3 regions of the Pseudoalteromonas sp. BDTF-M6 genome follow, and region 2 is predicted to be linked to each of the others. Evidence: predicted binding sites of a transcription regulator. Region 2 holds the regulator's gene; each other region holds the start of a gene.
What was found. The regulator sigma-54, encoded in region 2, starts transcription at its own class of promoters, with help from an activator protein. The targets are predictions, from matches to a motif close to GTTGGCACGNNNNTNGNNT.
Positions count from the first base shown of each region.

Region 1: KD147_RS10340 (P-II family nitrogen regulator) is a predicted target of sigma-54. The motif match lies at 2,454-2,472, and genes of this name have one in related genera.
Region 3: fliS (flagellar export chaperone FliS) is a predicted target of sigma-54. The motif match lies at 3,926-3,944, and genes of this name have one in related genera.

Region 1 covers NZ_JAGXTQ010000004.1:97,147-104,280, reverse strand. Annotated here, with positions in the region: gene KD147_RS10350 (S10 family peptidase) at 1-1,179, opposite strand, end outside; gene KD147_RS10345 (dTDP-4-dehydrorhamnose reductase family protein) at 1,240-2,121, opposite strand; gene KD147_RS10340 (P-II family nitrogen regulator) at 2,519-2,857, shown strand; gene KD147_RS10335 (ammonium transporter AmtB) at 2,870-4,099, shown strand; gene KD147_RS10330 (YqaE/Pmp3 family membrane protein) at 4,189-4,350, shown strand; gene mrcB (penicillin-binding protein 1B) at 4,525-6,819, shown strand; gene KD147_RS10320 (C69 family dipeptidase) at 6,918-7,134, opposite strand, start outside.
Region 2 covers NZ_JAGXTQ010000002.1:342,859-349,992, forward strand. Annotated here, with positions in the region: gene pmbA (metalloprotease PmbA) at 1-37, shown strand, start outside; gene KD147_RS05845 (VOC family protein) at 174-590, shown strand; gene mgtE (magnesium transporter) at 636-1,994, opposite strand; gene KD147_RS05855 (HPr family phosphocarrier protein) at 2,156-2,422, opposite strand; gene rapZ (RNase adapter RapZ) at 2,428-3,273, opposite strand; gene ptsN (PTS IIA-like nitrogen regulatory protein PtsN) at 3,392-3,838, opposite strand; gene hpf (ribosome hibernation promoting factor) at 3,840-4,127, opposite strand; gene KD147_RS05875 (RNA polymerase factor sigma-54) at 4,153-5,640, opposite strand; gene lptB (LPS export ABC transporter ATP-binding protein) at 5,664-6,389, opposite strand; gene lptA (lipopolysaccharide transport periplasmic protein LptA) at 6,386-6,916, opposite strand; gene lptC (LPS export ABC transporter periplasmic protein LptC) at 6,906-7,134, opposite strand, start outside.
Region 3 covers NZ_JAGXTQ010000006.1:26,303-33,436, reverse strand. Annotated here, with positions in the region: gene KD147_RS13745 (hypothetical protein) at 1-179, opposite strand, end outside; gene KD147_RS13740 (glutathione S-transferase family protein) at 607-1,245, opposite strand; gene KD147_RS13735 (hypothetical protein) at 1,363-1,692, opposite strand; gene KD147_RS13730 (sigma-54 interaction domain-containing protein) at 2,206-3,636, opposite strand; gene fliS (flagellar export chaperone FliS) at 3,982-4,380, shown strand; gene KD147_RS13720 (hypothetical protein) at 4,382-4,690, shown strand; gene fliD (flagellar filament capping protein FliD) at 4,749-6,164, opposite strand; gene KD147_RS13710 (flagellar protein FlaG) at 6,187-6,558, opposite strand; gene KD147_RS17065 (flagellin) at 6,672-7,134, opposite strand, start outside.

The DNA.
Region 1 (7,134 bases), on a different contig from region 2:
CAGATAGTAGTTGATGGCCGGAGTAAACGAATGCAACCAAGAGGTTAGCTCGGCCCAATAGTCGGGGCGATCACCGGCGTTACGCTTGTCTATGCCCAGGTAGCGCGAGTCGAGACGGCCCACGGTTTTACCCTGGCTGCGTAGCAATTCTTTCCAAAACGATGAGGTAGGAATATCCAGGTTGTTGTTTTCTACGTAGGTCGGAGAGACACCGGCATAACGTGCCATTTGCGCGACGATACGCTGTTTTTCGTCGGCGCCGATAAAGCCGCCTTTAGCGATGGCCGGGATCAATTCGTTGACCGTAAATTCCTCAACCTGAGGCAATAGCTCATCCAGATCCAGGGCTTGCAGCTCGCTGTCCAGCGCCTTGTGATACCAGGCGGTGGCGGCAAAGTAGGGCAGGCGGTTGGCCGCTTCTACCGGACCTTCACGCTTGATGCCAATCTCGGTAGGCGATACCAAGACCACGCCATTGAGGTACATCCACTGACTGTTTTGCAGCGCCAATGCCAGGCCGGAAACGCGGGTGGTGCCGTAGCTCTCACCGATTAAAAACTTTGGTGAGCGCCAGCGGTTGTGGCGGCTCACAAAGGTATTTAACCACTCGGCCAGATATTTAATGTCGGCGTTAACGCCAAAGAACATCTCTTTTTGCTGATCGCGACTAGGCAGTTTGCCATCGGCGCCTGGCAGCACGCGTGAGTAACCCGTATTCACCGGGTTCACATAAAGAATGTCCGCCACATCAAGTACCGAATAGGGGTTTTCTTTTACGCCATACGGCTGTACCGGGTAACCTTCATCGTCGATTTTTAGCACCTTGGGGCCGGTGTAGGCCAGGTGCATCCAGACCGAGGCTGAGCCCGGGCCACCGTTGAATGAAATCAGCAACGGGCGTTTGGTATCGTCATCCACACCGCTGCGCTTGTAGTAGGTATAGTGCAAGGTGGCAACGGCATCCCCGCTGTCATTCCACACCGGCTGAGTGCCGGTCTCGGCGCGATAAGAAATACGTTCGCCGTTAATGCGTGCCTTATGCTCGGTTATAACCTTGCTGTCGATATCGATTTGGCGACTGTGGGCCGCGGCATTATGTTGGTCTACCTCGGCCAGAGCCGATGGGGCGATTACCACGGCCAAAGACAGGGCCACGGCTTTTAGATGGGTTGCAAACATGATTCACCTTTTCTTTTTTCTTCTCGCTCCATTAAAGGAGCTTGCAGTGGAAACTACAAGTTATTGCGATAAGTGGGGTGTCAGCACCTCGGCGATGCGAGTAGCAAAATCACTTTTTATTTCAATTCCCTGTTTGCCAAGTCGGGTGTCTTTAAGGGCGCAGTCCAGCGGACGCGTTGCGCTAGCGCTTGTGTCTGCCGCCGCCGCACTTAGGATGCTCGGCTCCAGACCTAGCAGCGGTGCCATCAATTTGGCCATACCCAGTTTGGTTAAACGCTCATTGGCGCTGAGGTGATATATCCCCTCTAGCTCGGTACCCAATGTGGCTATGGCGCCGGCCAAGGCTGTGGCGATATCCGCGGTGTCGGTGGGAAAACGCTGACACTCATCATCGAAGCGGGTTACGCCGTTTTTGAGTTGCTCGGCAATGACGGTCACCGCAGACTCACCGAGATGGCTCACTTCGCCATACAGCACCGGGATACGGATAATGGCTGCGTGCGGATACTCTGTTTGCAACAGGGCTTCGCTGCGTGCCTTGGATTGACCATAGAGGTTTAAGGGGCTTGTTTCGGCGTCTTCTGCATAGGGTGGGTTGCGACCATCGAATACATAGTCGGTGCTAATAAAAATCAGCGTGCAATTAAATTGCGCACAGCACTTAGCAATGTGCTCGGTGACCGCACAGTTGAACTGGATGCTGTGCTCTGGGTCATTATCGAACTTATCCGGGTTGCGCTCGGCGGCGCTATGAATAAAGAAGTCCGGTCGGTGCGCAGCAAACAGGGCGCTGATAGCCTCTTTATCAAACAGATCCGCTTTGATTACGGGCGGCTGGGCGCGAGAAAACCCAAGGCCTATTACCTGATGTTCTGGGTTGAGACGCGCGAACAGGGCGCGGCCGAGCAGTCCGGTGGCACCGGAGACGATGATTTTAGCCATAACTTTGCTCTCTAATGGCAGGGGAAAGCGGCAGCGTAACTGTGGTGAAGGGTAAAGTCAAAGTGTCCATTTTGGCCTGAAAATGCGTATGTTTACGTTAAAAGTTAACTAGTTAAGCAGCCCCACGTTTGGCGGCAGCCAAGCCTATGGTGTATTGCTGACGGCGTCTGAGGCTGGAAAAGTAGCCATGCTTATTCCCATTGCCTCATAGTCAACAGGCTCTGGCCTTGTGCCTTGCACAGCTTTGGCAAAAACCCTTGTTTAACGCACCAATGTGGTGCGTTTTTTGTGCGCCCAAAAAGTTATCTTTTTGTTAATTAAAGAAAAAATATTCTGGCACAAAGGTTGAAATTACCTAGAGGACAATAATAAACCGAATCGCCTACGAGGGGGCTATATGAAAATGATCAGTGCCATCATCAAGCCATTTAAGCTTGATGAAGTGCGAGAAGCGCTAGCAGAGCTGGGGATCGAGGGAATGACAGTGGTGGATGTTAAAGGGTTTGGCCGTCAGCGTGGCCATACCGAACTCTACCGCGGTGCCGAGTATCAGGTGGACTTTATTCCCAAAATTAAAATCGAGATTGCCACGCGCAGCGAAAATGTGGAGCGAGTGGTGGAGTTGATCACCCGGGTTGCCAGCAGCGGCAAAATAGGTGACGGCAAAATATTTGTTTTCGATCTTGAGCAAATCGTGCGCATCCGAACGGGTGAGCTTGATGAAGAAGCGATTTAGGGGGACGCACTCATGGAAAACACCATAGTTGAATTACAATTCTCATTGAACACCTTTTACTTTTTGATCTCCGGCGTACTTGTCATGTGGATGGCGGCGGGGTTTGCCATGCTTGAGGCTGGCTTAGTGCGCTCAAAAAATACCACCGAAATTCTGACCAAGAACGTTGCCCTCTATGCCATAGCTTGTACCATGTATTTGCTGATTGGTTACAACATCATGTATGTGGGTAACGGCGAGGGCGGTTTCGTGCCCAGTTTTGGCACATTGATTGGCAGTCAGGCCAGTGACGCCGATCATGCGCTGGAGTCGGACTTCTTCTTCCAGGTGGTGTTTGTGGCCACGGCGATGTCGATTGTCTCCGGGGCGGTAGCCGAGCGCATGAAACTCTGGGCCTTTTTGGTATTCTGCGTGGTGATGACCGGCCTGCTTTACCCCATTGAGGGTTACTGGACCTGGGGTGGCGGCTTCTTATCGGCCATGGGCTTTGTCGACTTTGCCGGTTCGGGCATAGTACACGGCGCCGGTGCCGCAGCGGCCTTGGCCGGGGTATTAATGCTGGGCGCTCGTCGCGGCAAATATGGTAAAAACGGTGAAATCTATCCTATCCCAGGTTCTAACCTGCCGCTGGCGACCCTGGGTACCTTTATCCTGTGGATGGGCTGGTTTGGCTTTAACGGTGGCTCGCAGTTGTTGATCAGCGATGCTGAGAATGCCAGTGCGGTGGGTAAAATTATGCTTAACACCAATGCCGCAGCGGCGGCCGGTGCCATTGCTTCGTTATTGGTGTGTAAGACCTACTGGGGCAAGGCCGATCTGACCATGGTGCTCAATGGTGCCTTGGCGGGTTTGGTGGTGATCACCGCCGATCCGGCATCGCCTTCACCTTTACTGGCGTTGCTGCTGGGTGCCATCGGTGGCATGGTGGTGGTGTTTAGCATCGTTGCTTTGGATAAAATGCATATCGATGATCCGGTGGGAGCTATTTCGGTGCATGGCGTATGCGGTGCCCTAGGTCTGATGCTGGTGCCTTTGTCTAACGGTGAGGCCAGCTATACCACCCAGTTTATCGGTATCTTCTGTATCTTCGGCTTTGTCTTTGTCGCATCTTTGATTGTGTGGGCAATTTTAAAGAGCACAGTTGGGATCCGCGTCAGCGAGGAAGAGGAACTCAGCGGTATGGATCAGCATGACTGCGGAATCGATGCCTATCCGGAGTTTGTCTCGGTACGTTCGAGTTAAATATCAGGATATTGGCTAACGCGGCGAGTTTATCTCGCCGTTTTTTATGACTATAATTTCATTTTCAGTCCCTTTAAAAGGTTCCGAACATGGACAATAAATTACTGCTGATCATACTTTCAATCTTTCTCCCGCCCGTTGCCGTATTTCTCAAAGCCGGTGCAGGTAAGCATTTAATCATCAACATTATTCTGTGCTTCTTATTCTTCTTACCCGCGGTTATTCACGCTCTTTGGGTATCAACCCGTTAGGCAAACCGGGCGCAACCCCGCGCTTGGGCGTGAACAAAAGTCAGTATCAGTTAAGCTAGCCTTCGCTAGCCTTAACCTGCACCCTGTCTTGGCATACTCGTGAGCAATTAATTTTGCTCGTGAGTATGCTAAGCTTCCACCAATTTTTCATTCAAGCCACGCATTAGCAATCCTATGGCGACAAAAAAGACACCCACGAAGAAACAACGTAAGAAAAAGCCCAAGGCCGCACCGCCTTCAACAATGAAGCGCCTGGGTAAGCGACTCTTTTCCATTGCCTGGAAAGTTGCCTTGGTCACCATGATTAGTGTGGCCCTGTATATGATCTACCTTGATGCCAAGGTAACCCGACAATTCGAGGGCAATAAATGGCAGTTGCCAGCGCAGGTCTACGCCCGCGCCATGACCTTTTACCCTGGACAATACCTGTCTATGGCCGAGGTGGAGTGGGAGCTGCAACGCCTTAACTACACCCAGGTGACCAAACTCAACCACACCGGTCAGTATGAGCAAAGTAAAACCCGCTTGCGTATTTACCGCCGTGCCTTTGAGTTTGCCGACACTAATGAACAAGCCCATATTATTGAACTGCGCTTTAGCGGCAATAAAGTTGCCAGCGTAAAAAATAACATTGGCCAGCGTCTTGATAGCGCCCGTTTAGAGCCGGTGCAAATTGCCCGTATCGGTAACGACGAAACCCAGGACCGCGAATTTGTGCCGCTCGATAAATTCCCCGAGCTGCTCAAAGACACCTTGTTGGTGGTTGAAGACCGCAACTTTTATAAGCACCACGGGGTCTCCCTGTGGTCCATTATGCGCGCTCTGTACGCCAATATTCGCGCCGGACGTACGGTGCAAGGCGGCAGCACCCTGACTCAGCAGTTGGCGAAGAACTTCTATCTGACCCGAGAGCGCTCTTTGGTGCGTAAAATCAATGAGGCGCTGATCGCGCTGATCCTTGATTACCGCTATACCAAGGACGAGATCCTTGAAGCCTACTTAAACGAGGTTTATTTAGGACAGTCATACACCAAGGGTGTGCATGGCATGGGTCTGGCGGCGGAGTTTTATTTCTCCAAGCCCATCGACGAGCTGGAGTTTGATCAAATTGCCTTGCTGGTGGCCTTAGTGAAAGGGCCGTCTTACTACAACCCACGACGCTATGAAGAGCGTGCCATGGAGCGTCGTGATTTGGTACTCAGGCTGATGGCTGAAGATGGTTTGATCAGCACCACCGAATATCGTACCGCTTTAAATCGCCCCTTGGACATTGCGCCCATGCGCCGGGATATCGATAAAACCTATCCGGGCTATTTGGAGCTGGTTAACCGTCAGTTGAAGGAATTGCTCACAGATAAGGAAACCCTGGATGCCGGGGTGCGGGTATTCACCTACCTAGACCTGCAAAAGCAAGAAGCCATGGAAGACGCCATTGCCAAGTCCTTGCCTTATTTAGAGAAACGTCCTAAAACCGAGCAACTTGAAGCGGCCATGCTCTCGGTGAATCGCCGGGCAGGCGGGGTATCCGCCCTGGTTGCCGGTCGTGATATGCGCTATTCGGGTTTTAACCGTGTGCTTGATACCAAGCGTAATATCGGCTCCTTGGTGAAACCGGCTGTGTATCTGAGCGCCTTGCAGGTGCCCCGTTATAATCTCGGCACCTTGCTGCATGATGAGCCGCTGGAGCTGACCGATGAGCGCGGCAAAGTCTGGAGTCCGGATAATTTTGACCACCAATTCCGCGGTGCCTTGCCTCTGTATAAGGCCTTTAGCAACAGTATCAATATTCCGGCGGTGAATCTGGGCCTGGATATTGGTGTCGACAAGGTGGCCAATACCTTGCAAGGCCTGGGTGTGGAAAGTCATATTAACCAGTTTCCCTCCCTGTTACTGGGGGCCTTGGAGCTCTCCAGTTACGAGGTGGCACAGCTCTATACCACCTTGGCGAACGACGGTGCCTATACCCGCTTAACCAGCATCTCGGCGTTGACCGACAACGCTGGTAAGCTGCTGTATCAGCACAAGCCGCAGTGGCAACAGCGCTTCCCTAAGGATGCCATGTATATGACTAAATATGGCATGAAGCGAGTGACCAAAGACGGCACAGGTAAGCGTTTGAATAAGCATTTTCCCACCATACAGCTGGCGGGTAAAACCGGCACCAGTAACAATCTGCGCGATAGCTGGTATGGCGGTTTTGACCAAAATACCGTGACCGTGGCCTGGCTGGGGCGCGATGATAACCAAAGCACCGGCCTGACCGGCGCGGTGGGCGCATTGGAGCTGTATATTCGTTATCTGCGCCAGCTTAATCCGCAGTCCATTGCCGATGAGCGTCCCGACGGTATCCGTTGGGCCTTTATCAATGAGCAAACAGGTATGCAGGCCCCGCCAGGGTGTGGCAAGGTGATTCAACTGCCGATACGGGCCAGCGAATTTAACCCCAGACCCAGTTGTGTGCGTCCTTAAGGGCGTGCAACGGATGTAGAAAAAACCGCCCCTGGGCGGTTTTTTTATGTTCGCTTTAAGCGTACTTAGAGCTTAGCGAAGGCGCGAGTGTGATACCGTTACTCGGTGGCAGGAGCGAGGGTCGCCAACTCATTCATCAATTGATTCCTTCTTTGGTAGGCAAACTGCAGCATCAACTCGCAGTTGCCCTGGGTATAGCGATTAAGAAAAGAAATTGTCTGCGTCGTCGAGTTTGCCATCATGGCCGCGAGGTTTGGCAGTAATTGAGTCAGCTCATTATAGAGGGCAACTTCCTGAGCCCTTATTTCATTGCCT
Region 2 (7,134 bases):
AGTGCTGATTGAGCAAATGCAGATAGCCGGCGAATAATCCCAGCATCTATTTCTCGAATAGCTTTAAAGCGCCTGATGGGCGCTTTTTTTCATTTTATGCTTTACCTTAACTTAAGTTGAGGTTTTACAGTCTTTCCTAAGTTAAATAATGAAAACCAAATTAGGAGAGAGTGATGTATTTAGAACATGTGAATTTAGTGGTCACGGATATCAATGAATCGCTGCGCTTTTATCGCGCTGCCTTCCCGCACTGGCTGGTACGCAGCAAGGGCGAAGGGACTTGGTCCGGTAAGCCGCGCAACTGGCTGCACTTTGGCGATGAGTATCACTACATTGCCTTGAGCAATAACGGTGAGGGTGAAAATCGTGACTTAGCGGGGCACCAGCCCGGCTTGGCGCATTTCGCCTATGTCACTCAGGATATCGAAGGGGTGATAGAGCGCTTGCAGCATGCGGGCTTTGCTATCGCCAAAGACGGGATGGATAACCCCTATCGTCGCAATGTGTATTTTATCGACCCCGCGGGTTTTGAAGTGGAGTTTGTGCAATACCTGACGGATATTCCAGAGCTGCGTAATAATGAACTGTGAACTCGCACAAAAAAGCCCAGCATGTCTGGGCTTAGGCTCTATATGCTAGATCAGGAACCAGGTCGCGGTGCCGAGGAAGGCGAAGATACCGACGATATCCGTGACCGTGGTAAGGACCACATTACCCGCCAGGGCCGGGTCGATATTCATGCGCTTGAGAATCAGCGGGATCACCGCTCCGGCGATACCGGCGGCCAGCAGGTTCATAAACATGGCAAAGGCAATCACCAGGCCTATGGTGATATCCCATTTCCACAGGGCAATGGCACTGCCTATGAGTATCGCCCACAGCACGCCGTTAAGAGCACCGATGGCCAGCTCCTTGGTCAAGAGGAACTTTTGGTTGGTGTCGTTGATATGACCCAGGGCCAGACCACGAATAACCAGGGTCAGGGTCTGCGAGCCGGCAACGCCACCCATGGACGGCACTATGCCGTTAAGCACGGCTAAGAAGGGTAAAATACCCAGGGTGGTTTCGAAAAAGCTGGCCACAAAGGCCGCCAACATGGCGGTAAGCAGGTTGACCCCCAACCAGATAGAGCGTCGCTTGGTACTTTTCACAACCGGGGCAAAGGTATCTTCTTCATCGTCAAGACCGGCGAGACTCAACATGCTGTGCTCGGCGCCTTCGCGGATGACGTCAACGATATCATCGATGGTAATACGACCCAGCAGGTGCGCCTGATCATCCACTACCGGGGCTGAGATCCAGTTATGACGTTCGAACAGTTGCGCCACTTCCGACTCGTCCATGGTAATGGGAATGACTTCGCATTCCTCGTCCATCACCTCGCGCACTATGGCATCGGGCATGGTGGTGAGTAGCGAGGTAAGCGGCAGTGAGCCTAAAAAGCAATTGTCTTTGTCGACCACATAGAGTTCATCCGTGCCCTCGGGCAGATCGCCCTTTAAACGCAGGTAACGCAACACCACATCGATGGATACGTCGGGACGGATGGTCACGGTATCCGTGTTCATCAAAGCCCCGGCAGAACGCTCCTGATAGGAAAGCGCCGTGGTTGCCCTGTCTCGATCCTGGCTATCCATGGCGTCGATTACGTCTTTATATACGGGCTCCGGCAGGCTTCGTAGTACTTCACCGAGGTCATCGTCGTCCATATCCTCGGTCGCCGCGGCAATGTGTTCCGGCTCCATGCGCGCAATGATGCTAAGTCGTACGTCTTCGGACAGTTCTTCGAGTACGTCACCCTGAACGTCGGGATCGACTAAGGTCCAGAGTTTAGAGCGCGTCTTATGGGGCGATGATTCGAGTAAAAGGGCGGTGTCGCAGGGAGCCGTTTTTGCTAGAAGCCGACGTACATGAACAAATTGACCGCTATTGAGTGCTTCAGTGATCTCTTGAAGTGGTTGGAGCGGGTTTTCTTGTTCAAAGGCTTCAGGCATAGGCATCCCTTATCAAAATATTTCTGCGGATGGATAACGTCCTGATAAGCAGGCACTTACAGGCGCCACATTAGTTTACCTTAACTCCCCTTAAGTTACCAAAGTAAATAACCGCTAGGGCCTGAACCGAGAGTGCTTATTTCGTATTACAGCGTGGTGAATTACTCTTGCTCGTGGAATTTTTCTGCGATGAGCTGGCCAATGGCGGCGAGCGCGCCTTCTTCGTCACTGCCTTCACATACGACTTTAACTTCCTTGCCCTGGCCGCTTTCAAGTAGCAACAAGGCCAGAACACTGTCTGCTTCGGCGCTTTTCTCGCCCTGATAGAGGGTGATCTTGGCGTCGAAGTTCATTGCTAATTGCGCCAGTTGTGAGGCGGCGCGGGCGTGCAATCCTAGCTTGTTTTGAATAACAAAGGTGGCTTCCATCAAGTCTAGCCCTCCTGCTCGCGGTGGCGAATTTTCACGTTAGAGTAGGTGTCCATAAAGCGCTCGCCCAGGGTTTGTGCCAGATAGACGGAGCGGTGCTGACCACCGGTACAGCCGATGGCGATGGTGAGATAACTGCGGTTATTGCGCTCTAAATGGGGTAACCAGGTTTGCACAAAGGTTTGAATTTGCCAGGTAAATTTTTGCACTATGCTGTGGCTGGCCAGGTAGTCTTTAACCGGTTGGTCGAGGCCTGTCAGGGGCTTGAGCTCGGGCTCCCAATGCGGGTTAGGCAAAAAACGGGCATCGAAGACATAGTCGGCATTTTTTGGGATGCCGTGTTTAAAGCCGAAAGACTCGAAGGTGATCAATAATTGTTTGTCTTTTTTACCCAGTACCTTTTCGCGGATCATCTCCGCCAACTGATGCACGCTTAACTCACTGGTATCAATGATAAAGTTGGCATGGGTGATTAAGACATCCAGCAACTGCTTTTCTTCCCGAATGGCCAAATCCAGAGGCAGATTTTGCATCGACAGCGGATGCAGGCGTCGGGTTTCCGAGAAGCGTTTGATCAGGGTTTGCTCGTCACTGTCGAGATAAAACAGGGTCGGTTGCGAGAATTCCGGCAAGTAGCCGAGGATATCGCTAAATTCTTGTTCTTCTTTGGGGAGGTTGCGAACGTCTATGCTGACGGCAATTTTATCGTAGTTGTCGGATACGCTGCGCACCAGGGCGGGCAATAGGTTGACTGGGATGTTATCGACACAATAGTAGCCGAGATCTTCTAACACATGCAGGGCGACGGATTTACCGGAACCAGAGCGCCCACTGACAATAATCAAATCCATTTATCCACACCCCTTGCCGAGCCTTTACGCCGGCATCAAGTTAAACACCTGAGCTATTTGAGCCTATCATCCTGGTTGAACTGCCGAGCTGTTCCGTCGAGCTTTGGGTAACTGCGCCTTAGGCGACCATTAACTGGTAAAGCTCTTGATCACTGGTGACCGCTCTTAACTGCTTACATAGCTGTTTATCTTTAAGTTTATCAGCAATTTTCGCTAAGGTCTTGAGATGTTGTTCACATTGATTGCCTGGTACGAGCAGTGCCACAAAGATATCTACGGGGCGGTTGTCGATGGCATCAAAATTGATCGCTTCACGGTTGGTAACAATAATGGCCACGGTTTGCTCTATGCCATCAAGACGACCATGAGGAATGGCAACCCCTTTCCCTATGCCTGTGCTGCCAAGCTTTTCACGGGCCAGGAGCGAATCCAGTATGGCTTGTTCGCTAAGGTGGGGGATATGCTGGTGGGCTACCTGAGAGAGGTATTCCAACATTCTTTTTTTGCTATTAAAAAGGACCGCAGCTTTGCTGCAGTCCTTGGAAAAAAGTAAATCTAAGCTCATTTTAATGACGAGACAATTTCTCTTTATGTTTGATTACCTGGCGGTCTAATTTATCAATTAAGCCATCGATCGCCGCATACATATCCTGGTGCTCTGCGGTGGCAAACAATTCGCCGCCGTTTACATGAAGTGTTGCTTCTGCTTTTTGTGTGAGTTTCTCAATATCAAGAATGACATGCACATTATTAATATGGTCAAAGTGACGCTCTAGTTTAGCAAATTTACTATTCACATAGTTGCGAAGAGAGTCTGTGATTTCTACATGACGACCGGTAAGATTTAATTGCATAAGCATTTTCCTTCTTGTCTAACGTCTATATCAAGCTTTTACGTTGATTTGACGGTGGAATGGCCAACGATTCACGATATTTTGCAATCGTTCGTCGAGCCACTTTGATTCCTTGCTCTGCTAGTATGTCGGCAATCTTGCTATCGCTTAACGGCTTGGCAGGATTTTCCGCGGCTACTAGCTTTTTGATCAATGCTCGAATCGCGGTGGATGAGCATTCACCTCCATTCTCGGTATTCACATGGCTGGAGAAAAAGTACTTTAACTCAAAGATCCCACGTGGCGTGTGCATGTATTTTTGTGTGGTAACGCGAGAGATTGTTGACTCATGCATTTCCACCATTTCTGCAACGTCATTGAGGACCATAGGTTTCATTGCTTCTTCGCCATGTTCAAAGAATGCCTGTTGTTGCTGAACAATGCAATTAGTTACTTTAAGTAAGGTGTCATTGCGTTGTTCCAGGCTCTTAATAAACCATTTTGCCTCTTGCAAGTGAGAGCGAATAAATTGGCTGTCACTTTGTGATTTGCAGTTGCGACCTAGAGATGCGTAGTGATCGTTCACACGTATCTTTGGCATGCTGTCGGGATTTAACTCCACCTTCCAGCGCCCCTTGACCTTCTTCACCGATACATCCGGGATCACATATTCCGACTCTTCACGCACTATGGTCGCGGCGGGCTTTGGATTCAGGCTGTGTATCAGTGTCATCACCTCTTTCAACTGCGCTTCTTTAAGCTTAGTCTTTTTCATTAAGGTGCGATAGTCACGGTTACCAAGCAAATCAATATAATTACAAACTACCTCTTTCGTCTCGTTAAGCCAAGGGGTTTGAGGTGAAAATTGATTGAGCTGGATCAACAAGCATTCTTGTAGTGAACGGGCGCCAATCCCAATGGGATCAAACATTTGGATGCGCTTTAGCACGGCTTCGATTTCGTCTAGCTCGATCTCTTCTTCCTGCTCATCATGGCTGATACTTTCGAGCAGTTCTTCGGTGCTAAGGGTAAGTAAGCCGTTGTCGTCGATGGCTTCGATAATTGCGGTGGCAATGGCTTCATCGGTGGCGCTAAAGGGCGTCAGTCGCAATTGCCACATCAGATAGTCGTGCAGGGTTTCCGTGGTCTCCCCCTGATAGATGGACTCATCATCCGGCATAGGCGCCGATGAAGCGACCGGGGCGGCGCTGATGTACTCGTCCCAGGATACGTCCATGGGCAGTTCGTCGCTGATCGAGTCATTATTTAGTGCGTCGGAACTTTCAACTTCGTCTTGATTGGTTGCGCTGTGTTCGCTTTGGCTGTCGCCGTCGGCCGCCGAGTTTTTATCGCGCGGCAGGTCGCTGTCGCCGTAATGCTCTTCTTCGATTTCGAGCAAGGGGTTCGCATCAAGTGCTTCTTGAATTTCTTGTTGGAGATCCAAAGTACTGAGCTGCAACAGGCGAATGGCCTGCTGCAATTGTGGGGTCATTGTTAATTGCTGGCCTAAGCGCAGCTGTAATGATTGCCTCATGTACTCTAACAATCCTTTTGTGATTAAAGCCTAAACTGCTCACCTAAATACACATCGCGTACGGTTTGGTCTGCTAATACCTGCTGGGGAGTTCCTGATGCGATCAATTCGCCATGGGAGACGATATAGGCAGTTTCACATACGTCTAATGTTTCGCGCACATTGTGGTCGGTGATAAGGACGCCGATGCCACGGTTGCGGAGGTGTTCAATGATTTTCTTTATATCTAGCACCGAAATGGGGTCAACACCAGCAAAAGGTTCGTCGAGCAGGATAAATTTCGGGTTAGCGGCCAAGGCGCGAGCAATTTCCACGCGTCGGCGTTCGCCGCCGGACAGGGCCATGCCTAATGAGTCGCGAATATGCTGGATGTTAAATTCGTCCAGCAAGCCTTCCAGCTCGCTTTCACGGGCGCTTTTATCAAGCTCCTTGCGCGTTTCCAAAATCGCCATCAGGTTTTGATAGACGGTTAATTTACGGAAAATCGACGACTCCTGTGGCAAATAGCCTATTCCCAAGCGAGCGCGCGAATGCATTGGCAGCAGGGTGATGTCCTGCTCGTCGATACTGATCATGCCCTTGTCGCTCGGCACCAGGCCCACAATCATGTAGAAGGTGGTGGTTTTACCGGCACCGTTAGGGCCAAGCAGACCGACTATGCTGCCGGCTTTGACTTCCAGACCCACGTCCTTGACCACTTCACGGCCCTTATAGCTTTTCGCCAGTTTGCGCGCCTTCAGCGTGGTCATGGTTGTTCCTTCTCTTTCTTTTCGTCGGTTTGTGGCGTTAGTGTGGTTCGCACTCGGGTGCTCGAATCTTTATCTTTTTCGGCACTGATTAGCTGCTTGTTTATATCATAGCTGATCGTCTCGGCAACGATCTGTTGATCGGCCATGGCGATTTTGGCGGTACCCGAGATTTGCAGCATTTGCGTGGCCACGTCGTAGCGAATTTCCTTGGCAGAGGCGGTGATCTGGGTGCCATCGGCCATGGTTTCACTGTAAATAGCTGGGTTGCCGGTGGCGATAAGCAGCTGCTTGTTATCACCTAGCTCCGGGCGACGGTGGGCCTCAAGGCGATCCGCCTTGATCTCTCGTTGACCATGAACAATGTGCACATTTTTATCAAAAATAGTGATGTTTTCTTTGATCAGCGCTTGTTGTTTATCGGCGTCGATCTGTACTTCCGTCACCGCGCTTGGTTGCTCTGCCCAGGCATTTACAGCGCCTAGTCCGAATCCCAAACCTATGATTAATGCTTTGAATTTACTGGTCATAATATACCGTTCGCGTATGTTTTATTAGTTCCACTATCTCTGTATTGATATCTGCTTTCAAGCCCTGACCGGTGATCAGTAGATCCGGTCCCCTGAGCTCAACACTTTGTTCCGACTCCATACGTTGGGCATCAATGTCTATTTGGATAGCTGCTGCTTGGACCTTTTCGATCATTGCCCCTGGTATTAAGTTGGTGGCGATGACGTTGTTTTCCAAG
Region 3 (7,134 bases), on a different contig from region 2:
TCCAATAAAAAACCGGCATCGGCCACGGGCGTGCAAAACACAAAGAAACTCCAGGTTATTAGGGATGCCACCCCGCCCGTTATAAAGTCATACTGGTAAGTTAAATAGCCAAAGTAGGATAATAAAATTAACAAAAGCAATAGGAACTTTATCCATACCTGATGCCTGGGATGCTTCATTCACCACCTCTACTTATCTATTTAATAGCCAGAAGAAATACGGCTGAGAATACGACGAACAACATCAACTTCTTAAGCCCGTTTCTCGTTACATCGAGCGAGCTATACCTGCACGGACTTTTTCGCAAGCGCATTTAATCAATAGTAGAAAAAAAGGCAGGTTTCCTCTTTTTCTACTGGCATGAATCTAAACGAAAAAAGCGATATCTGTTAGTTTCGAGTTAAGTGTTGCTGTGTAAGGCCACAGAATTAGATATTGATGTCATGCTAATCCGGCACAGATAGAAATTTAAATGTCGGGCGGTTATCTTTGGACGCAATAATTGCAGTATGTTTGGTCGACTTAAGTGCTTGGCTAAAATTTGCGAAGAAGGAGAGCAAGCCAAACTTAAAGTGCCCGAACTATAATTGCCTTGTGTGAAGCAACCTACTCATAGTCTTTAAGGCTTAACCCTTCTTTGTTACAAACTCGCACAACTGAGTCTCTCTGAGCTAGCTTTTTGAGATAAAGAGATAAATTTTTAAATGACAATGGAGGCCTTTTAAATTCATCAGCCCAAACGGATAGCATAAATAAGAAAAAGTCACAGGCACTAAGAGAGTCTCCAATCAAATATTCTTTACCCTCAAGCTCGTTATCAAGTAACTCCAACATTTCTGTAATTCTCTCTTCTTGAGCCTGAACTATATCCTCAGTACCCTTTTCGTCTTTAGTGTGTTTTTGAGGATAGAAATAAATCATTAGTTCAGCTTGAACTGTATTCGTTAGATACATCATCCACTGAAAAAATAAAGCGCGATTTGGAGAGCCTGTTTCTGGTATTAAATTTGAAGATGGATGTGTTTCTGATAAATGAATGCAGATAGCTGGGCTTTCGAAAATAGGATACCCATTATCAATTAATGTCGGGATCCTGCCCACAGGATTTAAGGCTAAATAATCCTGAGACTTTTGAGCGTTACTTTTCCTATCTACTTTAATTAATTCGAAATCCGCTTTTAACTCTTCAAGGATAAAGTGGGGAGCCATACTTGCATTTAGTGGATAATAATATAGTTGGTACAACTGACACTCCTTTAAAAAACGCTTAAAAAGACCAAAAAATAAACTTAAAAAGCCTGGCAATACTGTGCGGTGAGGGAGTTTAAGTCAAACTTTTTAAGTCCTTCATTGATTTGCTTGTTATATTTCATTTGCTACCACTTTTACATGGTAAGGCTCTAATTCTTTGTTGATTTCTCTATGCTTACCATCAAGTTCGGCATGCTTTTCACGAACCGCTTGCATACCACTATCGCTAGTTTTCAACACTTCAGCAATTTTTACTTGGTGCTTCATTAACTCTAAGTAGTGTTTTCTGAAAGATAAAAGCGCATTCATTCGAGATAATTCATTGGCATTTTTAGCTTCATTATTGGTACGCCTGGCGTAATAAGCAGATAAGAATGCAATAATAGCGGAAGCTATAGCTATGCCATTGAGTAGTCCTAATTCAAATATCTGAGCGTCCATATTTCACCCAGAAATTTAACAAGTTACTAGAAGGAAAGTGTTGTATTAGACTGCTTACAAGTTTCCCTACTCGTCTATTCCTCTATTGATAACAAATCGTGCAAGCTTTTGCCAGCAATGGCTTTTTTCGCTAGCGCACCATCCATGCTAACAGCCAGAGCAACACTAACTTTGAAACTCGGTGTATCAGCCTAATCCCCTTACATTGCATCCGAAACAGGGGGCGAGAAGAGTAATCGGCAGCAGGACGCTGGCGAAAGCATGCTCGGGGCATGGATGCCTTGTGCATGCTGGTTACGTTCATTTCTCGTAACCTGGTGAGGAAATAATGCAATGTGGGGGCGCCTTGGGGTTCCAAGGGGTGGTTGGCGTAAACCACCCTTTGGTGGCCGTCGCCAACGCGACAAGATCTTAATGTGAAAACCACTGCCAAGTAAAAACAGCAACTTATATTTAAACCACATTCATGCCAGAGGCGGAATCCAAAAAGTGCATCAGGCGGCGCGTCGCCCCCTAATCCCTATTAAGCTCATACTTCTTCATTTTCTCCACCAAGGTGGTACGGCGCACGCCCAGGATCTCGGCCGCTCGAGCCACCACATAGTCGTAGCGCTCCAGAGCCTGGGTGATAAGGCTGACCTCAAGCTCGCCCAAATAATCTTTGAGCTTAATACCGTCATCGGGCAACAGGCCCATATCGGCTTTGCCATTACCCTCGCCGGTGGTGTCTTCATCCTCGTCGATAAAGCCTTCGCCAAAGATGTCGTTTAACGCCTGGCGCTCTAACAATTCTTCCGGGTACTCGGGCACAAAGGCTTCAACGTCTAAGTGCTGGTATTTGCTTGGTAAGTCCGGCACATCGACCACCTGATCCGGGAACATGATCACCATGCGCTCTACCAGATTACCCAGTTCGCGAATATTGCCCGGCCAGGAGTGCGCCTGCAGGCTGGCGATGGCGCGGTCGGTAAATTTCACCCCTTGGCCACCGTGCTGCTGCAAGCGCTTGGTGAGCTCTTTTAGCAACAGGCCAATATCTTCAGCGCGCTCACGCAACGCCGGATTTTCAATGGGGAATACATTTAAGCGGTAGTAGAGATCTTCACGGAAATCGCCGCTGCTGATCATCTCCTCCAGGTTACGGTGAGTGGCGGCAATAACGCGCACATCCGCCTGAATGGCCTTGGTGCCGCCCACGCGCTCATAGCTGCGCTCTTGCAGCACGCGCAAAAGCTTAACCTGCATTTGCAACGGCATATCGCCGATTTCATCCAGGAACAGGGTGCCGCCCTGAGCCAGTTCGAAGCGGCCCTTGCGCGCCGAAATCGCACCGGTAAAGGCGCCTTTTTCATGACCAAACAGCTCACTTTCCAGTAACTCGGCGGGAATAGCGCCGCAGTTCACCGGCACAAACGGGCCGCTGCTGCGTCCGGATAGCTGATGGACATTACGCGCCACCACTTCCTTACCGGTACCCGACTCTCCGAGGATCAGTACATTGGCATCGGTTTTCGCCACCTGGGAGATCAAAAAGCGGACATGATTCACCGCCTCGGTATCACCGACCAGACCATTAAAGGCTTTGGCATTCACATTGCTATTGCCGCAGGGTTTAAGACGCACATATTGCTGACAGTCATGCAGCAGCTGAGTGGTGACATCCTGGGAGAAAGGCTCGCAGATCAGGCCGATAACATTGGCAATTTTCAGTAGCGGTTTTAGGGTTTGTCCCACCAGTAAAAAGGGTAATTCCGGATGGGCCTGGATCAGCTGTTCATGCTCGCCCTGGTTAAGAGCGCCCAGTACTATGATCGCTTCCTGGTATTGACCAACTTGCTCAGAGAGTTGCTCCAAGGTAATGATTTTATTAGCTTCACCTACAAAGGTTAATGCGTAACTTAGGCCTTGGGCACGACTGCCGTTGTCATCAAGAATCAGGATCATCCTAGCGCCACTTATTTCAAAAGCTGTGGAAACAGGCCATCGATTGTATTGCAGTTAAGTGAGGATTCAAGTGCAATCGGCACTTTTTTGACATAGATGCCAAATACTCGCCATTCCTTTGCGCTAAAGCAATAATTAAGGATTAGTTTTTATCAAAGAAACCGCGAGACAGACAAATTTTCTGAGCCTGTTTTCTTAATCTTGTTAGAATAGCAGGCACACGGAGCAGGGTAAAATTGGCGGCAAATTTGGCCTCTTTTTTTATTTTTAAGGCTCGCAACTTTACGCTCCTGGCTTGCTTTTTGCTTAATGCTTTAGTCTAGCTTTGAGAATCCGGAGGAAAACATGGCTCATTCTTCAATTAACAAGTATCGCCAGGTCAAGGTCAGCAGTGTGCGTGAGATGCGCCCATACGATCAGGTCAACCTGGTGTTTACCAACATCATCGGCAAACTGGCCGCGGCCAATGGCGCCATCGCCCGCAACGATCTAGTCACCAAGGGTGAAAACCTGTCCCATTGCATTACCTTGCTAGGCGCCTTGCAGGATGCCCTGGATATGGCACAAGGAGAGATCTCCGACAACCTGCACGCCCTGTATGATTTCTGTCAGCGCCGCTTAGTGGAAGCCAACATCAATAATGACGTGGAGATCATCAATGAAGTGTCGGGCCTGATTAAAACCATCAAAGAAGGCTGGGACACCATTCCCGCCGACGCTCGTGACGGCGCTGCCCACGTTTAAGATGATGGTGAACCTGCCCACCTTTAGCGACGACACCCTGAACACGCTAGTGCAAAATCTGGCGCAGGCAATTGCTGCGCCGCCCGACGATGAGCAACAGCTGTTGCAGGCCCAGCAGCGACTCGACGCCTATCTTAAAGACTTGTATGAAGGCCCAGGGCCCACGCCCGGGTTTGAGGAAACTAGAGCGCTTAAACAGCTGATTGACGAGCTCACCGAGGCCGCTGTGCAAAAACGCCAACAGGCCATGGATGAGATACGGCGGCAAAAAAGCAATAACAAGGCCATTGCCAAGTATCGCTCGCTCTAACCGGGAGCAAAGGCGCCCCCCATAAAAAAAGGAGTGCAAGCACTCCTTTTTTTATTCCTTAATCGGACTTTTTCACCACCCCGGGCAAGCTGTTCAATTGCTGCTGCAAATAATTGCCGGTGCTGTTCATATTGGCCACCAGCAAGTCCATGGCATTGTACTGCCTGAATAAACGGCTTTCTAACGAGGTCATCTTGTCCTGGAAGCGCTCATACTCGTCGTCAAGCTTATCCAGTTGCGCTTCGCGGCCATCAATACGCTGCTGCATAATGTCATCAAAATTCCCCAGCACCTTGGTCAGGTCATTGGCGAAGCCGGACTCCCCATCGGCACCGATAAGGAAATTCTGCACCCGCTGTGGGTCGGCCTCAAGCTGATCGTTAAGGGTATCGCTATCCAGGGTCAGCTTACCGCTGCGCTCGGTGCGCACACCCAACTCCCCCAACAGGATGGTTTCGCCATTGCCGGTGTCGTAGCCATTGCTAAACATGGAACGAATTTGATTCAGGGAGCTACGCAGTAAGGAGTCCCCCACCAAGGGGCCACTGCCGTTTTCGCCATCGGCCTTACCTAACTGGTTGGCCAAATCGACTAGGGCGTTAAATTTCTCGATAAAGGTATTGAGGCCCACGCTCACATTGCTGTTATTCTCGCGCACCTTAAGCTGGCTGATATCGTCATCGGCGCCATGGGCTTTCTTCACCTCGATATCGATACCGTCAATCACACCATTAAACTCATTGGTACTGCTTGTGGCGACAATGGTCCCGTCGATGGTGATCGAGGCATCCTGCGCCGCAACCGTTTGCGTCAGGTTCTGTGCAAAGGTGGGGGAGCTGGCATCCGCATCATAGGCAAAACGCGATAAGCCATTGGCATCCAGGCCGTTGCCATCACCGCTGTCATCGACGGTCACGGTAATGGCGTTTTCTACACCGCTTTCCTTGCTCGACAGCACCAGGTGCTGACCACTGGCATCGGTGATGATGGTGGCAGTCACGGCGTCGTTGTCCTCGGCGTCGTTGATTTTATCGCGCAGTGCCTCAAGATTGTCACCCGCGGCAACATCAACGGCAAAGGTATTGCCGCCCGAGGCAAAGGTCAGTGTGCCCTCACCCACATCTTCATCGGCGGCCAAGGCACCCGACATCAGCTTTTGTGACTGCGCCAGGGCGTTCACCTTGACCGAATAACTGCCAAGAGCGGCGTCTTTATCCGAACTGACAGAAACAAAGTCGTCACCGCCGGAAATGCGGCGCTGCTGGTATTTATCAATATCGGCCAGCGATTCCATGGTCGTTGCCAACTCCTCCATCGCACCCTTGAGTGCGCCAATGGCGGAGATATCCGTGGTGAAGTTGGCCTGTTGTCTGGCCATGCGCTGCTCAAAGGGCACCTTTTCCGCATTAACTATGGCAGAAACTATGTCGTTAATCTGAACACCGGATCCTATACCGGTAAATGAAATCGCCATACTGGCCCCCTTTCGCTTGGCACTACACTTGTGAATCGATAAATACGCCTGGGGCTTGCGCCAGACGGCCTACCACTTCCAATACTTCTTGTGACGGATACTGCTTCACCAGTTCACCACTGTTCTTATCAATGACCTGGATCACGTCACGCCCCGACTCTTCATGAACATAAAATTCGAGGCTCTTATTCATTTCGCTGACAAACGTCTGCAATTGCTGCGCCACTTTTTCTAACTGCTGTGAGGTCAGCGCTTCGGTGGCCAATAAAGTGTCCGGCTCGTCGCTCTGTGATTGTGGCTGCGCAGTAACTATGGGCTCAGGCGAGGCATTAAGCTGTTTGATGGCCTGGGCCAATGCAAAGTCCAGCTTGTTATCCATATTGACCGTGTCCATACATCCTCCTAGCAGTTATTGTTCTTGGTAATGCTATGAAAGCTTAGTTAAAACGCAAAAAGGAAGGGCCAACCGGCGCCTTCCTTTGTGCTTAGCTATTGCCGTTTGTGCCCTTAGCCAAGTAGGCTCAATGCAGCTTGTGGCAACTGGTTAGACTGAGCCAAGATAGACGTACCTGCTTGTTGCAAGATTTGGTTCTTAGTCAGAATCGCCGTTTCCGAAGCAAAGTCGGTGTCCTGAATACGGCTGCGTGATGCAGATACGTTTTCAGATACGTTCGATAGGTTCGAGATGGTGTGACCGAAACGGTTTTGCACCGCACCCAGGTCGGCACGCTGTGAGTCGATTTGCGCTAATGCCGCATCGATGGTGTTCAACGCAGATTGTGCACCTGTGCTGTCGGTACCTGAGATATCGATGTCTTCAACCGTTGTTAAAGTACTGCCCGACGCTGATAGAAACTCCAGCTCGTTTGCAGTGCCATCGTTAGAAATACCGATAGTATTTGGTGAAGACAAGTTAACCGTTGAGGTTTTTGACGTAGCCGCTGTCGCTGCCGCAACACCGTCAAACGTT